Regions from separate parts of the Pseudomonas sp. SDO524_S393 genome, predicted to be linked through region 3. Evidence: riboswitches for the same ligand, from Rfam matches in the RefSeq annotation. Region 3 holds a riboswitch; each other region holds the start of a gene.

Region 1 (5,303 bases), on a different contig from region 3:
GCCGAAACCTGCATCGCCTACTGCAAGCCCGGTGAAGAAAAGCCTGAAGACACCGCCCTGGGGCTGAAAAGCTTCACCGCCTATATCGATGCCTTCAGCGAAGCCTTCCTTGATGACGCCGTGGTCGACTACGCCACTGACCGCATGGGCGGCCAGTTGACCATCAAGGCGCCCAACGCCAAGGTGCCGAATGTTACCGCCGATAGCCCGGTGAACGAGCGCATCAACTACTACCTGCAAACCGAGATCAACCCGGGGCTGGCCAGCCACGGCGGTCAGGTCAGCCTGATCGACGTGGTCGACGACGGCATCGCCGTGCTCAAGTTCGGCGGCGGCTGCCAGGGCTGCGGCCAGGCGGACGTGACCCTGCGCGAAGGCATCGAGCGCACCCTGCTTGAGCGTATTCCGGAGCTCAAGGGCGTACGTGACGTGACCGACCACACGCAGAAAGAAAACGCCTACTACTGAGTAAGGCGTTCACTGCGAACGAAAAAACGGCGCCCCGTGAGCGCCGTTTTTTATGCCTGAAATTTAATGCCGTGCACTATCCATCTAACAAAGCAGATCAACTGTGGGAGCTGGCTTGTCGGGTCGCCGCACCGCTGCGATAGCGGCCTATCAGCATACAAATGTTTTACCTGGCATGCCGTTATCGCGGGCAAGCCCGGCTCCCACAGGGGGTTGCGTGGATCTCAGGGCTTGATCAGGGGCGGTAGAGGTGGGCATGGCCTGCGCGGTACAGCGAAGACTCGCTGAAGCTGTCACTGGCCAGCACCCGGCCCACCACAATCAGTGCCGTACGCCGAAAGCCCTTGGCGGCAACCTTCTCGGCAATATCCGCCAGTGTACCGACCACCCAATCCTGATCCGGCCATGTCGCCCGGTGCACCACGGCAATCGGGCAATCTGCGCCGTAATGCGGCAGCAACTCGGCGACGATTTTGTCCAGATGGTTGACCCCCAAGTGGATCGCCATGGTCGTGCCATGCTGTGCCAGGCTGTCGAACGCCTCACCGGCGGGCATGCTGGTTTTATCGGCATAACGGGTCAGGATCACGCTCTGGGCGATGTCCGGCAGGGTCAGTTCCGATTCCAGCAGCGCCGCACAGGCGGATACAGCCGTCACGCCAGGGATGATCTGGAACGGAATGCCAAGCTCGCGCAAATGACGGATCTGCTCGCCGATGGCGCCGTACAGGCTCGGGTCACCGGAATGCACTCGCGCTACGTCCTGGCCTTTTTCATGGGCTGCCTTGATCAGGTCGATGATCTGTTCCAGATGCAATTCGGCGCTGTTGACGACGGTTTCCGCCCGATGACCTTCCAGCACTGCTGCGGGCACCAGGGATCCGGCATAGAGGATCACCGGGCAGTTACGGATCAGCCGCTGGCCTTTGACAGTGATCAAATCCGGGTCGCCGGGGCCTGCGCCGATGAAGTAGACGGTCATGGAAAATCCTGTTGAAAAACGGGCGAGCATGAAAATTGCTCATGATCGGGGTGCGCAATTATCGGGATTTTAGCCGGCGCACGCCAATGCAAAGGTGGCCTGGGCGTTTTTTTTGCGGGTGATCAGCAGGCGGGCAGAAGTCCCCGAAAGGTGTTCGGCCAGGGCCAAGGCGGCGCTTTCGGCGATGCCGTAACAGCCGGTATGGGCGAATGCGACCTCGGATGTGTGACTCAGGCGGTCGGCAAAAACCGCCAGTTGTTCCGCGTTGAAACAGTGCAGCGGCAGTTTCAACGCCTTGGCCAAGGCCAGTATTCCCGGCTCGTCCTTTTTCAAATCGATGCTGGCCAGTGCGGTGATGCTGTTGCGATCAACGCCCCCCTCCGCGAGGGCGTTGTCAAACAGCTCCAGCAGGGCATGAACATCACAGCCCCGCTGGCACCCCAGGCCAACCGCCAGAATCATGCGGCGTATTGATCGTCACGGTTGCGACGGAACAGCCACGCGCTGATCAGGCCCAAGGCCAGCCAGAAGGCGACGTTGGTCAACTGCGAGGCGATCTTGAACTGCGCTTCCAGGGCTTCCGGGGCCAGCATCGAGTGGACTTCCGGTTGCGGGGCTCCGATCACATGCGGCACTGCGAGGATCGCCACGCCCAGTACTTTCAGCAGCCAGTTGCGGCCAAACACGATCAGCGCGATACCGGCGGCGGTGGAGGCGGCGGTGCCGATCCACCAGACCTGACGCTGCGCCAGATCGGCCGCAGCAGTGCCCGGCAGTTCAGGCGGCAGGCCCATGGTGGGCGCCAGCACGAAGGTGGCGTAACCGGCCAGGCCCCACAGCAAGCCTTGTGCGGCGCGGGTCGGTGCGCGCAGGGTGTAGAGGCCGGCAAGCATCAGCGCAAAACCGACGGCGACCACCAGGTTGCCACCGGTGGTGGAGAGCACGCGCTGCCAACCATCTTCCGGCTCCCAGGCCTCGGCATCATGGCTGTGGGCGGCGGCGCCTTCGGCATGCTCATGGGCCACTTCGGTGGCGGCGGGGGCGTTTTCGTAGGTTTCCGCCTGCAGAATCAGTGGGGCGACCCAGAAGCTTTGCAAAAGGGTCAGCAGCAGGGCGGCCAGCAGGCCGGTGAAGCCTGCGGTTTGGGCAATACGCTTGATCATGTCGGCAGGTCTCAGTGGCACGGGAACGCGGCGCTGTGGCGAGTATCGTGAGCAGCGTTGTGTACCGCTTCGATATGGGAGAAACCGGCGAAATACACCAGGCACGCGCCGAGGATCGACGCACCGATGGCGGCGGTCAGGCGTTGGCCGAGAGTGGTGGTGTTGCCTGTGGCGTGCGAAGTGCTGCTGATGATCGACATGGCGCGTCCCTTCAGGGTTTCAGGGTGATACGAGCGCATGAAAACCCCGCGAGCCAGGCACGCAGGGTTCTGAACAGCGCCCGCCCACCGCGGGTTTGTTATCTGATTTTTTCGGGCCGGTCTCCGGGCTTGCGAGGGGCTGTTCGCCTTTGAAAGTGTCGCCTTCCCATGCGTATGCACAGTGGATCTGACGCTTCGCTCGCTTACCGTTGCGGGGGCAGCACCGGACTTGCCATAGGGGTATGGCGTACCGGTTTCCCGTTTCACCCTTTGCAGGGCACCCGAAACAAGACGTGTAGGAGAGCATGGGAGGGTGATGTGCGTCAAACATCTTGGACGGCTGTAATGTTCAAGGTGTTTGACGGATAGAGTTGACCTCAAGGATTACGAGCGATCAATGTTGCTTTTTTGCGGATCAGACCAGCTTTAAAAGCGAGTCTGACCTAACTTGACTCTGCGCTTAGTGGAGGCGTGGCGGATCAAGTAGTCAAGGTTGGCATGATCAAACCTCTCGTCTTGTAATCCTCTTCCGCCAGGTGTCCAGCCCACTCCGATATCCAGTTGGTTAAGAAGCCGGGGGCGTTTGAGGATCTCCTCGGCAATGGCTGAGGCTTCTGGAGAGAAGGTTCTCGTGGTTGGCACCTGACCGGCGGCCTCTTTTAATTCATTGAAGTTTACGTATTCATCGCCCCGCCCGGTTGCATATTCATCGAAGTGTTTCTTCACCTCTTGTAGCAACTGTCGGTCACTGTAGGACCAGACCGGGGGCTTTTGCTCTGTTGTACTTCTCTTTGCCCGAGTTTCGAGGGGGCTCGTGTATGCAGCATGCTGGACCTGAATACTGTCCCGCGGGGCATCAGCTTCTTTCTCGCCTTTGTAGCTCGGCGAGTTAGGTGGCAGGTTGAAGTGGAGCGGGGGAAGTGCCGAAAGTTTCATGTTTGATCCTTTATTGCGTTGGTATGTCTGATGCGCATTGAGTGCTTATGAGCCAGATCTGTGTGGTGCAAGCGTCGAAGTTGTTCCTGGCTGGCTATCAGCAATTGATGCGAGTTGTAAGTTTCATTCGACTGCCGCGGTATGGCGCGAACCTCATGTGTTGGCATTGACCCGCTCTGTGGCACTGCGTAGCCTTGCACCCTTGAGGTTCTCCAGCCCAGGCCGGAGCTAAGAAGGGAACGCGGTCCAAGCCGCGGCTGCCCCCGCAACTGTGAAGGGTTCAACTGACTGCCACGCCACTGCCAAAACGGCGGGAAGGCGCAGCCAGCGCCGGTCGCAAGACCCGCACGCCCCAAGCCAGGAGACCTGCCTCGCAACCGATTTTCTACTTCAACCGGGCGGGGTGATCCGGTGACGAAATCCGCTGCTGCGCGCCGTCGCAGGGCCTATCGTCCCGTATGCCCGCCCCAAAGGGCATCCGATGAAAACACTGGCCAAACTCCCCGTCACCATCGTTACCGGCTTCCTCGGCTCGGGCAAAACCACCTTGCTGCGCCATATGCTCGACAATGCCCAGGGCCGTCGCATCGCCGTGATCGTCAACGAGTTCGGCGAGCTGGGCATCGACGGTGAAATCCTCAAGCAGTGCTCCATCGGTTGCACCGAAGAAGAGGCCGTTGGCCGGGTGTTCGAACTGGCCAACGGTTGCCTGTGCTGCACCGTGCAGGAAGAGTTTTTCCCGGTGATGCGCGAGCTGGTAGCCCGTCGTGGCGACCTTGACCACATCCTCATCGAAACCTCGGGCCTGGCCCTGCCAAAACCTTTGGTACAAGCCTTCCAGTGGCCGGAAATCCGCAGCGCCTGCACCGTCGACGCGGTGATCACCGTGGTCGACAGCCCGGCCGTGGCCGCGGGCACCTTCGCCGCTTTCCCGGACCAAGTCGATGCTCAGCGCAAACTGGACCCGAACCTGGACCACGAATCGCCGCTGCACGAGCTGTTTGCCGACCAACTGGCCAGCGCCGACCTGGTGATCCTCAACAAGACCGACCTGATCAACCCGGAAGACCTGGCCCGGGTACGCCTGGAAGTCGCCGAAGAACTGCCGCCAGCGGTGAAGATCGTCGAAGCCAGCAGCGGTCGTCTGCCGCTGGACGTACTGATCGGCCTGGGCGCCGGCTCCGAAGAGCACATCGATGGTCGTCACAGCCATCACGATCATCACCACGAAGGTGAAGACGACCATGACCACGATCACGACGCGTTCGACTCCATTTCCATCGACCTGCCGCAAGCCGACGAAGCGTTGCTGCTCGACGCCCTGACCCAATTGGTGGTGCAACACGGCATCCTGCGCATCAAGGGCTTCGCGGCCATCCCGAACAAGCCGATGCGCCTGTTGATCCAGGGGGTGGGCACGCGTTTCGACAAGCATTTCGACCGTGCCTGGGGCGCCGATGAAGCCCGCACGACGCGCCTGGTACTGATCGGTCAGGAACTGGATCCGGCGGGCCTCGAAGCGCAACTGCGCGCTGCCCTCAGCGTCTGACCCAT
Region 2 (5,303 bases), on a different contig from region 3:
CGCCACCAATCGCCCGTGATCCAGCACCGCCAGGCGGTCACAGGTCAGCGCCTGGTTCAGATCATGCAGGGCAATCAACGTGGTGACGGGCAAGCCTTGCACACCCTTCAAAATGCCCAGCTGATGCTGGATGTCCAGGTGGTTGGTCGGCTCGTCCAGCAACAGAATCTGCGGGCGCTGCGCCAACGCTCGGGCGATGTGCACGCGTTGGCGTTCGCCGCCCGAGAGGCTGCGCCAGGCGCGATGGCTCAGGTGGGTGGCATCAACGTCGTGCAGGGCCTGGCGCACGATGCTGTCGTCCTCGGCAGACCACGGGCTCAGCGCCGATAGCCATGGCGTGCGGCCCAGGGCCACGGCGTCGAACACGCGGATGGCGTCGTCGGTGTCGGCCTGTTGCTCGACTACGGCCAGTTGTTGGGCGATGGCACGACGGGACAAATCTCCGAGGCGCTGACCGCCCAGCAAGACTTCGCCGGATGCCGGCGTACGCAGCCCGGCGAGCAGTTTGAGCAGGGTGGATTTGCCGGAGCCGTTCGGCCCGACGATGCCCAGGGTTTCACCCGTCCGGACCTCCAGCTGGATATCGCGCAGCAGCTCGGCCTCGCGTACTTTGAAACCCAGGCCACGGCAGCTCAGTACATTCATCGGGCATTTCTCCGGCCGATCAGGATCAGCGCAAACACCGGCGCGCCGACCAGTGCCGTCACTACGCCGACGGGAATCACCTGGCCCTTGATCAAGGTGCGCGACAGCACATCCGCTGCAATCAGAAACAACGCACCGCCAAGCGCACTGGCCGGCAGCAGGCGTGAATGCCCGGTGCCGAGCAACAGGCGCGCGGCGTGTGGAATCACCAGACCGACGAAGCCGATGGAGCCGACAATCGACACCATCACTGCCGTCACCAGCGCCGCACAACCCACCAGCACAAACTGCACACGGCGCACCGGAATGCCGAGGGATGCCGCCGAGTCGCTGCCGAAGGTGAACGCGTCCAGCGCGCGACGGTGCCACAGGCACACCGCCAACCCTGCAATCGCCACCGGCACCGCCAGCCATACCGAGGGCCAGCGTACCCCGCTGAGGTTGCCCAGCAGCCAGAACAGAATGCCCCGGGCTTGTTCGGAACTGGCGGATTTGGTGATCAGGAACGCGGTGAGCGCGTTGAACAATTGCGAGCCGGCGATGCCCGCGAGGATGATCTGGCCGGTGCCGCTGGCCGAACCGCTGGCGCGCGCCAGCAGGATCACCAGCGCAAACGCCGCCATGGCACCGACAAATGCACCCGCCGACAACGACACCAGCCCGCCGCCCACGCCAATCAAGGCCACCAGCACCGCACCGGTGGATGCGCCGGCGCTGATGCCCAGCAGGTACGGGTCGGCCAACGGATTGCGCAGCAGCGATTGCAAAATCACCCCGCAGGTCGCCAGCCCGGCACCGCACGCGGCGGCGACCAGGGCACGGGTCAGGCGGTAGTTCCACACCACGCCCTCGTCGATGGGGTCGAGGACGTAGCCGGCGGCCCACAGTTTATTGGCCAGTACCTGAAACACGACGTCGGGCGAAATGGCGGTTTCGCCGATGGCCACGCCAGCCAGTACCGCGGCCAGCAGCAGGGCCAGGGCGAGTAGGGTGCGCATCATTTGGGCAAGTCGTAGCCGTCGATGGCCGTGGCCAGTTGTTCCAGCCCGTCGAACATGCGAATGCTGGCCTGCAGCGCCAGGGCATCGAGGATGATGATGCGGTTGTTTTTCACCGCGTCCATGTTGCGCGTGACCGGGTCGCTGCGCAGGAAGGCGAGTTTCTTTTCATGGTCGTCGGCGGGGTAGCGGCGGCGGTCCATGCGGGCGATCACGAGGAAGGTGGGGTTGGCCTTGGCGAGGGTTTCCCAGCCGACGGCGGGCCACTCTTCATCGGACTGCACCACGTTATGCAGACCGAGGGTCTGCAGCATGAATTGCGGAATGCCTTTGTGTCCGGCCACGTACGGGTCGCTGGCCATTTCCGAGCTGGAGAACCATACCAGCGCGCTGGCCTGCTTGAGGCCCTTGCTCTGCGCGGTGGCCACCGACTTGGCCAGGCGCGCCTTGAGCTCGTCGTTCAGTTGCTGGCCGCGATCCTGCACGTCGAAAATCTGCGCGAGCTGGCTGATGCTTTTATAGATAGTCTCGATGCGGAACGGCTCCAGGCGCGTGCCATCGGCGCCCACCAGGTTGTCCTTGCCTTCGCAGTCGGAGGGCAGCAGGTAGGTGGGGATCTTCAGCTCGTGGAATTGCTCGCGGGTACCGACCACGCCTTGCGGGCCTACCACCCATTCCAGTTCGGCGGCCACCAGTTGTGGGCGCTTGGCGATCACGGCTTCGAAGCTCGGTTCGTTGTTGGCCAGGCGCTCGATGCTGTCGTTCTGTGCCTTGAACTGCGGCAGCACATTGTTGAACCACAGCGAAGTGCCGACCACTTTATCGCCCACGCCCAGGGCGTAGAGCATTTCGGTGGCAGCCTGGCCGATGGTCACGCTGCGCGCGGGGGCCTGCTGGAAGGTGACGCGTGCGCCGCAGTTTTCCACGGTCAACGGGTACTGGGTGGGCGCGGCCTGGGCCAGGGCGCAGAAGCCGAGGCCGGTGAACAGGGCGGTGACACGTGGCAGCATGGGGGCAATCTCCGTTTGAACCGTACAGTGAGCTGGGGAGGTACGGTAATGGAAATACAGCCATGGACCGCCTGAAGGGCAGGGCAAGGATGTCCTTCCCGGACACCCCGCCGGTTAGTGATCGAGCTTGGGCCGGCAGGTCTCCTGACTCGTGCGTCATCACCACGCTTCGGCCTTCCCGGACAAGGTCCAGTGGCGCTCGGGAGCAGGCTCGGCAGCTACAGTTGCGGGGGCAGTTCCGATTGACGCGGGCGGGCCGCGCTTCGGATTCCCTATTAGTCCCGTTTGGGAACCGGCGCGGTATGGTAGTCGATTGGGCAGGCGATGGGGAGTTTGGGGCGCAGAGAGCTTTTTGTGGTGAGCGGGCTTGTCGAATCGTCGCACCGCCCGCGCTGGGGCGCGAAGCGGCCCCAAAACCAGACAACTGAGTTCTGTCTGGAAGAACGCGGCGACTGGATTAGGGCGGCTGCGCCACCCAGCGCGGGACAAGCCCGCTCACTACAAGAACTTGGCCGCCCTTTGGTTCCTTAACTGACTGGCATTGGGGACAATGCCGGGTTATTTGCGATCCAGCCACACCGTCTGGGCGTTGCAGAACTCCCGCACGCCGAAGTGCGACAGCTCGCGGCCAAACCCGCTTTTCTTGATGCCGCCAAACGCCACCCGAGGGTCGGAGACGCTGAAGGCGTTGACGAAGATCCCGCCGGTTTCCAGCTGGTTGGCGATATGCCGGGCTTTGGCCGCATCGGTGGTGAAGATGCTGGCGGTCAGGCCGAATTCGCTGTCGTTGGCCAGGGCCACGGCGTGGTCGGCGTCGCGGGCGGTGATGATCGACGCCACCGGGCCGAACAGTTCCTGCTTGAACGAGGTCATCTGGTCGGTGACGTTGGCCAGCACCGTCGGCTCATAGTAGTTGCCGGCGCCGGGCACCTTGTTGCCGCCCAGCAGCAGGGTCGCGCCTTCCTCCAGAGTGGCCTGGACCTGGTCATGCAACTCGTCGCGCAGGTCGAAGCGGGCCATCGGGCCGATATAGGTGGTGGCCGAGGTCGGATCACCCATCACCAGTGCGCGGCTGGCTTCGAGGAACTTGGCGGTGAAGGCTTCGGCCACACCGGCTTCGATGATCAGGCGCTTGGCGGCGGCGCAGACCTGGCCGCTGTTCTGGAAGCGACCGATCAGCGCGGCCTGGACGGCGGCGTCGAGGTCGGCGTCGTTGAGCACGATGAACGGGTCGGAGCCGCCCAGTTCCAACACGCATTTTTTCAGCGCGGCACCGGCCTGGGAACCAATGGCGAAACCGGCGCGCACGCTGCCGGTGAGGGTCACGGCGGCGATGCGTGGGTCGGCGATGGCCTTGGACACGCCGTCGTTGGCCACATTGATCACTTCGAACAGACCTTGCGCGAAGCCGGCTTTGCGGAACGCTTGCTGGATCAGGTAAGCGCTGCCCATCACATTCGGGGCGTGTTTGAGTACGTAGGTGTTGCCGGCGAGCATGGTGGGCACGGCGCCGCGCAGCACCTGCCAGACCGGGAAGTTCCACGGCATCACGGCGAGGACAGGGCCCAGCGGGCGGTATTCGATCTGGGCGCTGCCGTTGTCCACCAGGGTTGGTTCCGGTGCGAGCATGGCCGGACCGTGGGCGGCGTACCATTCGCTGAGCCCGGCACATTTTTCGATTTCGGCACGGGCCTGGGCGATGGGTTTGCCCATTTCCAGGGTGATCATTTGCGCCATTTCTTCGGCTTGCTCGCGCAGCGCGGCGGCCAGGGCCAGCAACAGTTCGGCACGCTGACTGACCGGCTGGCGACGCCATGTGCGGAAGGCGCTGGTGGCGCGGTCAAGAGCGGCGTCCAGTTGCGCTGCGGTTTCATAGGGGTAGCTGCCGACGGTTTCGCCGTTGGCGGGGTTGATCGAGAGAGCGTGGGTGGTCGCGTTCATGGCACCGTCCTGCTGAATGAGTAAGTGGGGCTCAGCCTACGGTGCTGGTTCTTTTCTGGAAACTGAATAATATTAAGCAATACATTCTCAAAGTGAGAATGAAGGTTCCCGCGAAGAGCGCGGGAGTGATCACTTCACGATGGGAGAAGGCCGTGGACCTGGTGCAACTGGAAATCTTCAAGGCCGTCGCCGAGCAAGGCAGCATCAGTGCCGCCGCGCAATTGATTCATCGCGTGCCGTCGAATCTGACCACGCGCATCAAGCAACTGGAAGAAGACCTGGGCGTGGCGTTGTTTATCCGCGAGAAAAGCCGCTTGCGCCTGTCCCCGGCGGGGTGGAATTTCCTTGGCTACGCGCGGCGCATTCTCGACCTGGTGCAGGAAGCGCGTGCGACGGTCGCCGGGGAAGAGCCCCAGGGGGCGTTTTCCCTCGGCTCGCTGGAAAGCACGGCAGCAGTGCGCATTCCGGGTTTGCTGGCGGCGTATAACCAGAAACACGCCAAGGTCGAGCTGGACCTGAGCACCGGACCGTCGGGCACCATGATCGAAGGCGTGCTCTCGGGGCGCCTGGCAGCGGCGTTCGTCGATGGGCCGGTGCTGCACGCCACGCTGGAAGGGGTGGCAGTGTTCGAGGAGGAGATGGTGGTGATCGCGCCGCTGCATCACACGCCGATCACCCGGGGGCAGGATGTGGCGGGGGAGAGCATCTA
Region 3 (5,303 bases):
TCATCCGTCCCTGCCGATAGACCGCTTCGGCACCGCGCCCGCCATTGGGGCTCAGGCCGCGGGCAATGGGCTGCCACTCGGTGGTGGTCAGGGAATGGTGATAGGTGTGGCCGCGCAACGTGCCTTCGGGCAATTCGACATTTTGCAGCGCCAGGGCCGCGAGTTTCTTCTGCATCACCGCATCACCCTGCAACAGGCCGACCAGTTCGACATGATTGCCGTCGACATCGGTCAGCGAGTCCAGCAGGTAGAGCATGCCGCCACATTCGGCGAGCAAGGGTTTGCCGGCGGCATGATGGGCGCGGATGGCGTCGAGCATCGGCGTATTTTCCGACAGCGCCTGGTGATGCAGCTCCGGGTAACCGCCCGGCAGATAGAGGCTGTCGGCATCAGGCAATTGGCGATCATGGATCGGCGAGAAAAAGCGCAACTCGGCGCCCATCGCCCGCAACAGGTCGAGGCTGGCGCCGTAAGTGAAAGCAAAGGCTTCGTCGCGCGCCACGGCGATACGCACACCGTCCAGCAAAGGCTCGATCTCGGTCACAGACGGCGCGGCAAAGGCCACCGGCGGCGGCAACGCGACTTCGCAACTGCTGCCCAGCGCCTCGGCGGCGGCGTCCAGGCGCAGGTCCAGGTCATTCAATTCGCTGGCTTGCACCAGGCCCAAGTGGCGACTGGGCAATTCGATACCGGTCTCGCGGGACAGCGCGCCATACCAACGCAGGCCTTCGGTGAGGCTGCCTTCGAGCAACTGCGCATGGCGCAGGGTACCGACGCGGTTGGCCAACACACCGGCGAACGGCAAGTCCGGCTGGTAGCGCGCCAGGCCCAGGGCCAATGCGCCGAAGGTCTGGGCCATGGCCGTGCCGTCGATCACGCCGAGCACCGGCACGCCGAAGTGCCGCGCAAGGTCGGCGCTGGATGGCGTGCCGTCGAACAGGCCCATCACGCCTTCGATCAGGATCAGGTCGGCCTCCCCGGCCGCTTCCCACAACAGGCGACGACTTTCCTGCTCGCCCACCATCCACATGTCCAATTGATACACCGGCGCACCGCTGGCGCGCTCGTGGATCATCGGGTCGAGGAAGTCCGGGCCGCATTTGAACACACGCACCTTGCGCCCCAGGTTGCGGTGCAAACGGGCCAGCGCGGCGGTGACGGTGGTTTTGCCCTGGCCGGACGCCGGTGCGGCGATCAGGACGGCCGGGCAATGACGGGTTTGATTCAAAGTTCGACGCCCTTCTGTGCCTTGATACCGGCCTGGAACGCGTGCTTGAGCATGCCCATTTCTGTGACGGTGTCGCCCATCTCGATCAATTCGGGCTTGGCACCACGACCCGTCACCACCACGTGCTGCATGGGCGGGCGGGCTTGCAGGTCGCTGAGCACCTGATCGAGATCGAGATAACCGTGCTTGAGGGCGATGTTCAGCTCGTCCAGCACCACCAGGCCAATGGAAGGATCTTGCAGCAGCTCGCGGGACACCGCCCAGGCGGCTTCGGCGGCGGCGATGTCGCGCTGGCGGTCCTGGGTCTCCCAGGTAAAGCCTTCGCCCATCACATGGAAACGCACCTGCTCCGGAAAGCGCCGGAAGAACAGCTCTTCGCCCGTGCTGTTACGCCCCTTGATGAACTGCACCACACCGCACTGCATGCCGTGGCCCATGGCGCGGGCCAGCATGCCGAATGCCGAACTGCTCTTGCCTTTGCCATTGCCGGTCAACACCAGCAGCAAACCGCACTCGTTCGGGGAATTGGCGATGCGCTCGTCGATCACGGCTTTTTTACGCAGCATGCGCGCCAGGTGGCGCTCGTCGCGGTCGGGGGAATCAGTCATGGCAGCTCTCCGTTGGGGCTGGACAAAAACGGCGGGCAGGAAAAAGGAACAGCAGACAGCCAAGCATCGCCCACCGTGATGCTGTTGAATGCTTCAGGCCGGTCTCCGGGCTCATGAGTGGCGCTTGCCGGAGCAGGCAGGCCGACGGCGCGCCTTCCCATATCGCACGCGATACAGTGGCTAAAGGCACCGTCTTGACTCATTTACCGTTGCGGGGGCAGCGCCGGATTCGCGGCAGCATGGTGGTCACATGCGCTCGCTCACCGGCTTCCCTGTTTCACTCTGTCGACACATGGGCCACAGAGCACCTGAAACAAGCCGCGAAGGTTAGTGGGTTGGGGGTGGAGCGTCAATTAAAGCCGGCCCTGCGCTTGAACCATCGGACCGCCGTGCACCTCTACTCCTACAGGCATCCAGGAGAACACCATGCATAAAACAAGACTCGCGCTACTGATCATGCTCGCCGGCAGCCTCGCTGCCTGTGGCGAAAGCTCTACCTTGCAGGTTTCCGATGGCACGGGGCCTTCGCCCACGTTACCGGAGCCGAACAAGACATTGATCCCCACCGTCAACATCGCTCCCGCCGTGGGCTGGCCCGCCGGCGCGAAGCCGGTAGCCGCCGCCGGTACTCAGGTCGGCGCGTTTGCCGAGGGCCTGGATCATCCGCGCTGGCTGTACGTACTGCCCAATGGCGATGTGCTGGTGGCGGAAACCAATGCGCCGCCCAAGCCGGATGACGCCACCGGTATTCGCGGCTGGGTGATGGAGAAGGTCATGGGCAGTGCCGGCGCCGGAGTGCCAAGCCCGAATCGCATCACACTGCTGCGCGATGCCGACCACGACGGCATCGCCGAAACCCGCACGGTGTTCCTGGCAAACCTCAATTCTCCGTTCGGCATGACCCTGGTGGGCAACGACCTGTACGTGGCCGACTCGGACCAGTTGCTGCGTTTCCCTTATCAACCGGGGGAAACCTCGATCAAGGAGGCCGGCACCAAGGTCGTCGACCTGCCCGGCGGCACCCTTAATCACCACTGGACCAAAAACGTGGTGGCGAGCAAAGACGGCAGCAAGCTGTATGTGAGTGTGGGCTCCAACAGTAATGTCGGCGAAAACGGTCTGGAGGCCGAACAAGGTCGGGCGGCGATCTGGGAAGTGGACCGTGCCAGCGGCCAGCACCGCATCTTCGCCTCCGGCCTGCGCAACCCCAACGGCATGGCCTGGGAACCGCAAAGCGGCAAGCTATGGACCGCGGTGAACGAGCGCGATGAGATTGGCAGCGACCTGGTGCCGGACTACATCACCTCGGTCAAGGATGGCGGATTCTATGGCTGGCCGTTCAGCTACTACGGGCAGCATGTGGATGTGCGCGTCACGCCGCAGAACCCGGAATTGGTCGCCAAGGCGATTGCGCCGGACTATGCGGTAGGCCCCCACACGGCGTCCCTGGGACTGACCTTTGCCGAGGGCAGCAAGCTCCCGGCGCAGTTCAGCAACGGGGCCTTCATTGGCCAGCACGGTTCGTGGAACCGCAAGCCGCACAGCGGCTACAAGGTGATCTTCGTGCCGTTCGAAGGCGGGCAGCCGAAAGGCCAGCCCGTGGATGTGCTGACCGGGTTCCTCAACAGTGATGAGAAAGCCATGGGCCGGCCAGTGGGCGTGGTGATTGATCAGCAGGGGGGCTTGCTGGTGGCGGACGATGTGGGGAATAAGGTGTGGCGGGTATCGTCGGCCAAATAACCGGTTTGACGAACACCACCAAACCAATGTGGGAGCCGGGCTTGCCCGCGATGCAGGCGCTGCGGTGTGTCGGTCGCATCGCGGTGATGCCATCGCAAGCAAGCCAGCTCCCACACAAGCCCGCCCCCACCTTCAGAGCTTTAAAGGGCCCTAAGGATTGCGCGCCAGATTCCCCGGCAGCACGCGCTTGGCGCTCAGGTACGCATTCTGCCAGTAGGCCTTGTCCAGGGTGTCCAGCTTCACCGTACCGCCGGTTTGCGGCGCATGCACAAAGCGGCCCTCTCCGACATAGATCCCCGCATGACTGACCTGGGAACCACCACCGGTGGCAAAGAACAGCAGGTCACCGGTTTGCAGATTCTCTTCACTCACATCCTGGGCACGCATCACGATCAGCTCGCGGGTGGTGCGCGGCAGGGAAATACCAGCGGCATCGCGGTAGACAAAGCCGATCAGGCCACTGCAATCAAAACCGGAGTCCGGCGTATTGCCGCCCCAACGGTAAGGCGTGCCGACCAGACCCAACGCACGGAAGAGCACGTCTTCGGCAGCCGGCGAGAAATTTTGCGTGGAATAGTTGAACACCGGCTTGGGTTTGACCGCTACAGGAGCGGGCGGCGGTGGACGGTGTGCGCAGGCGCTTAGCAGCGCGGCGCAGAGAATGAGGATCAGGCGGGCCGAGGTCGACATGGGCAGAACAATCCTGGTCTGGATGCGGCTTTCGCTGCCGAACGCTGAAAACCAGAACGCGCAAGCAAAGCTCGCGCGAACGGATTACAACAATATCCAGGGATTCTAGCGCTTACACGTCAAACTTCAAGTATCACTTTAAGTTTACTTGCTGGCGGTGACCGTGGTCGGGGCCATGGCGAGTGCGCGCTTGGCTTCGATGAAGGTCTTGCTCCAGTAGCTGTCGCCCAGACTATCGACTCGAACACCGCCACTGCGACGACTGCTGGAGTGGATAAACTGGTTATCGCCCAAGTAGATACCGGCATGGCTGACACGGCCACGGCCACTGGTACTGAAGAAAAGCAGATCGCCAGGCTTTAGGTTGTTGCGCGCGACCAACGGTGCTTTAACGTTGATCATTTCGCGAGTGGAGCGCGGCAGATTCATGCCGGCCTCTTCACGAAACAGGTAACCGATGAAGCCGCTGCAATCGAACCCGGCTTCAGAGGTACCGCCGAAACGGTACTTGGTACCGATCAAGGACATGCCGCGCTCAAGAATGCTGTCGGCCAGCACAGGCAACTGGTAAGGCTTGTTGCTGGCGAAGTTGGTCAGTTCTTCCTCGGTTGCCACTTCCTCTTCATAAACGGAAGCAGACTGTGCAGGAACGAACTTTGCCTGATTTTGAACCTGTGGTTTTTGCTGTTCTGCCACCTGTTGAGGGTGGGATGCGCAACCAAACAACAGGGTAACGAGTGCGAGAGGCACGAGGGGTGCGAAGCGATTTAGCATGGGCACGACCGTGGCTGATATGTAAAGAAGACGAGACTATGCCCTCTATCAGATCGATTTGCAAATTCAATCGCGATCTATGTGACTTCTTGTTCGGACTATGACATCTAAGCCCTTAACACCCTATACCTGCCTTTTGCGTGCCAAAACTGGCTAAAACGCAGGTTTTCTGGCGCCTGTAATTTGCCGAAAGCCCCATTTCAAAAGGGTTGGCTACCAGCCGAGGGTTTCCTTGAGGAACGGAATTGTCAGCTTGCGCTGAG

What was found. A riboswitch is a leader RNA that binds a small molecule or an ion and turns the genes downstream of it on or off. The one in region 3 is predicted to bind cobalamin.
Region 1: it holds a riboswitch for cobalamin, as region 3 does, so the genes downstream of both, ACW9IB_RS23865 (CbtB domain-containing protein) here and cobO (cob(I)yrinic acid a,c-diamide adenosyltransferase) in region 3, are expected to answer to the same signal.
Region 2: it holds a riboswitch for cobalamin, as region 3 does, so the genes downstream of both, ACW9IB_RS23600 (ABC transporter substrate-binding protein) here and cobO (cob(I)yrinic acid a,c-diamide adenosyltransferase) in region 3, are expected to answer to the same signal.

What each region holds. Positions count from the first base shown of each region.
Region 1 covers NZ_JBSVVZ010000066.1:27,790-33,092, forward strand. Annotated here, with positions in the region: gene nfuA (Fe-S biogenesis protein NfuA) at 1-468, shown strand, start outside; gene cobM (precorrin-4 C(11)-methyltransferase) at 704-1,450, opposite strand; gene ACW9IB_RS23855 (cobalamin biosynthesis protein) at 1,520-1,912, opposite strand; gene ACW9IB_RS23860 (CbtA family protein) at 1,909-2,613, opposite strand; gene ACW9IB_RS23865 (CbtB domain-containing protein) at 2,625-2,813, opposite strand; cobalamin riboswitch at 2,911-3,113, opposite strand; gene ACW9IB_RS23870 (hypothetical protein) at 3,240-3,749, opposite strand; cobalamin riboswitch at 3,938-4,137, shown strand; gene cobW (cobalamin biosynthesis protein CobW) at 4,231-5,298, shown strand; gene cobN (cobaltochelatase subunit CobN) at 5,302-5,303, shown strand, end outside.
Region 2 covers NZ_JBSVVZ010000065.1:6,116-11,418, reverse strand. Annotated here, with positions in the region: gene ACW9IB_RS23610 (ABC transporter ATP-binding protein) at 1-645, opposite strand, end outside; gene ACW9IB_RS23605 (FecCD family ABC transporter permease) at 642-1,646, opposite strand; gene ACW9IB_RS23600 (ABC transporter substrate-binding protein) at 1,643-2,653, opposite strand; cobalamin riboswitch at 2,771-2,965, opposite strand; gene ACW9IB_RS23595 (aldehyde dehydrogenase family protein) at 3,212-4,594, opposite strand; gene ptrR (putrescine utilization regulator PtrR) at 4,747-5,303, shown strand, end outside.
Region 3 covers NZ_JBSVVZ010000071.1:23,009-28,311, forward strand. Annotated here, with positions in the region: gene ACW9IB_RS24680 (cobyrinate a,c-diamide synthase) at 1-1,228, opposite strand, end outside; gene cobO (cob(I)yrinic acid a,c-diamide adenosyltransferase) at 1,225-1,836, opposite strand; cobalamin riboswitch at 1,916-2,163, opposite strand; gene ACW9IB_RS24690 (PQQ-dependent sugar dehydrogenase) at 2,263-3,576, shown strand; gene ACW9IB_RS24695 (C40 family peptidase) at 3,727-4,266, opposite strand; gene ACW9IB_RS24700 (NlpC/P60 family protein) at 4,411-5,040, opposite strand; gene hda (DnaA regulatory inactivator Hda) at 5,254-5,303, opposite strand, start outside.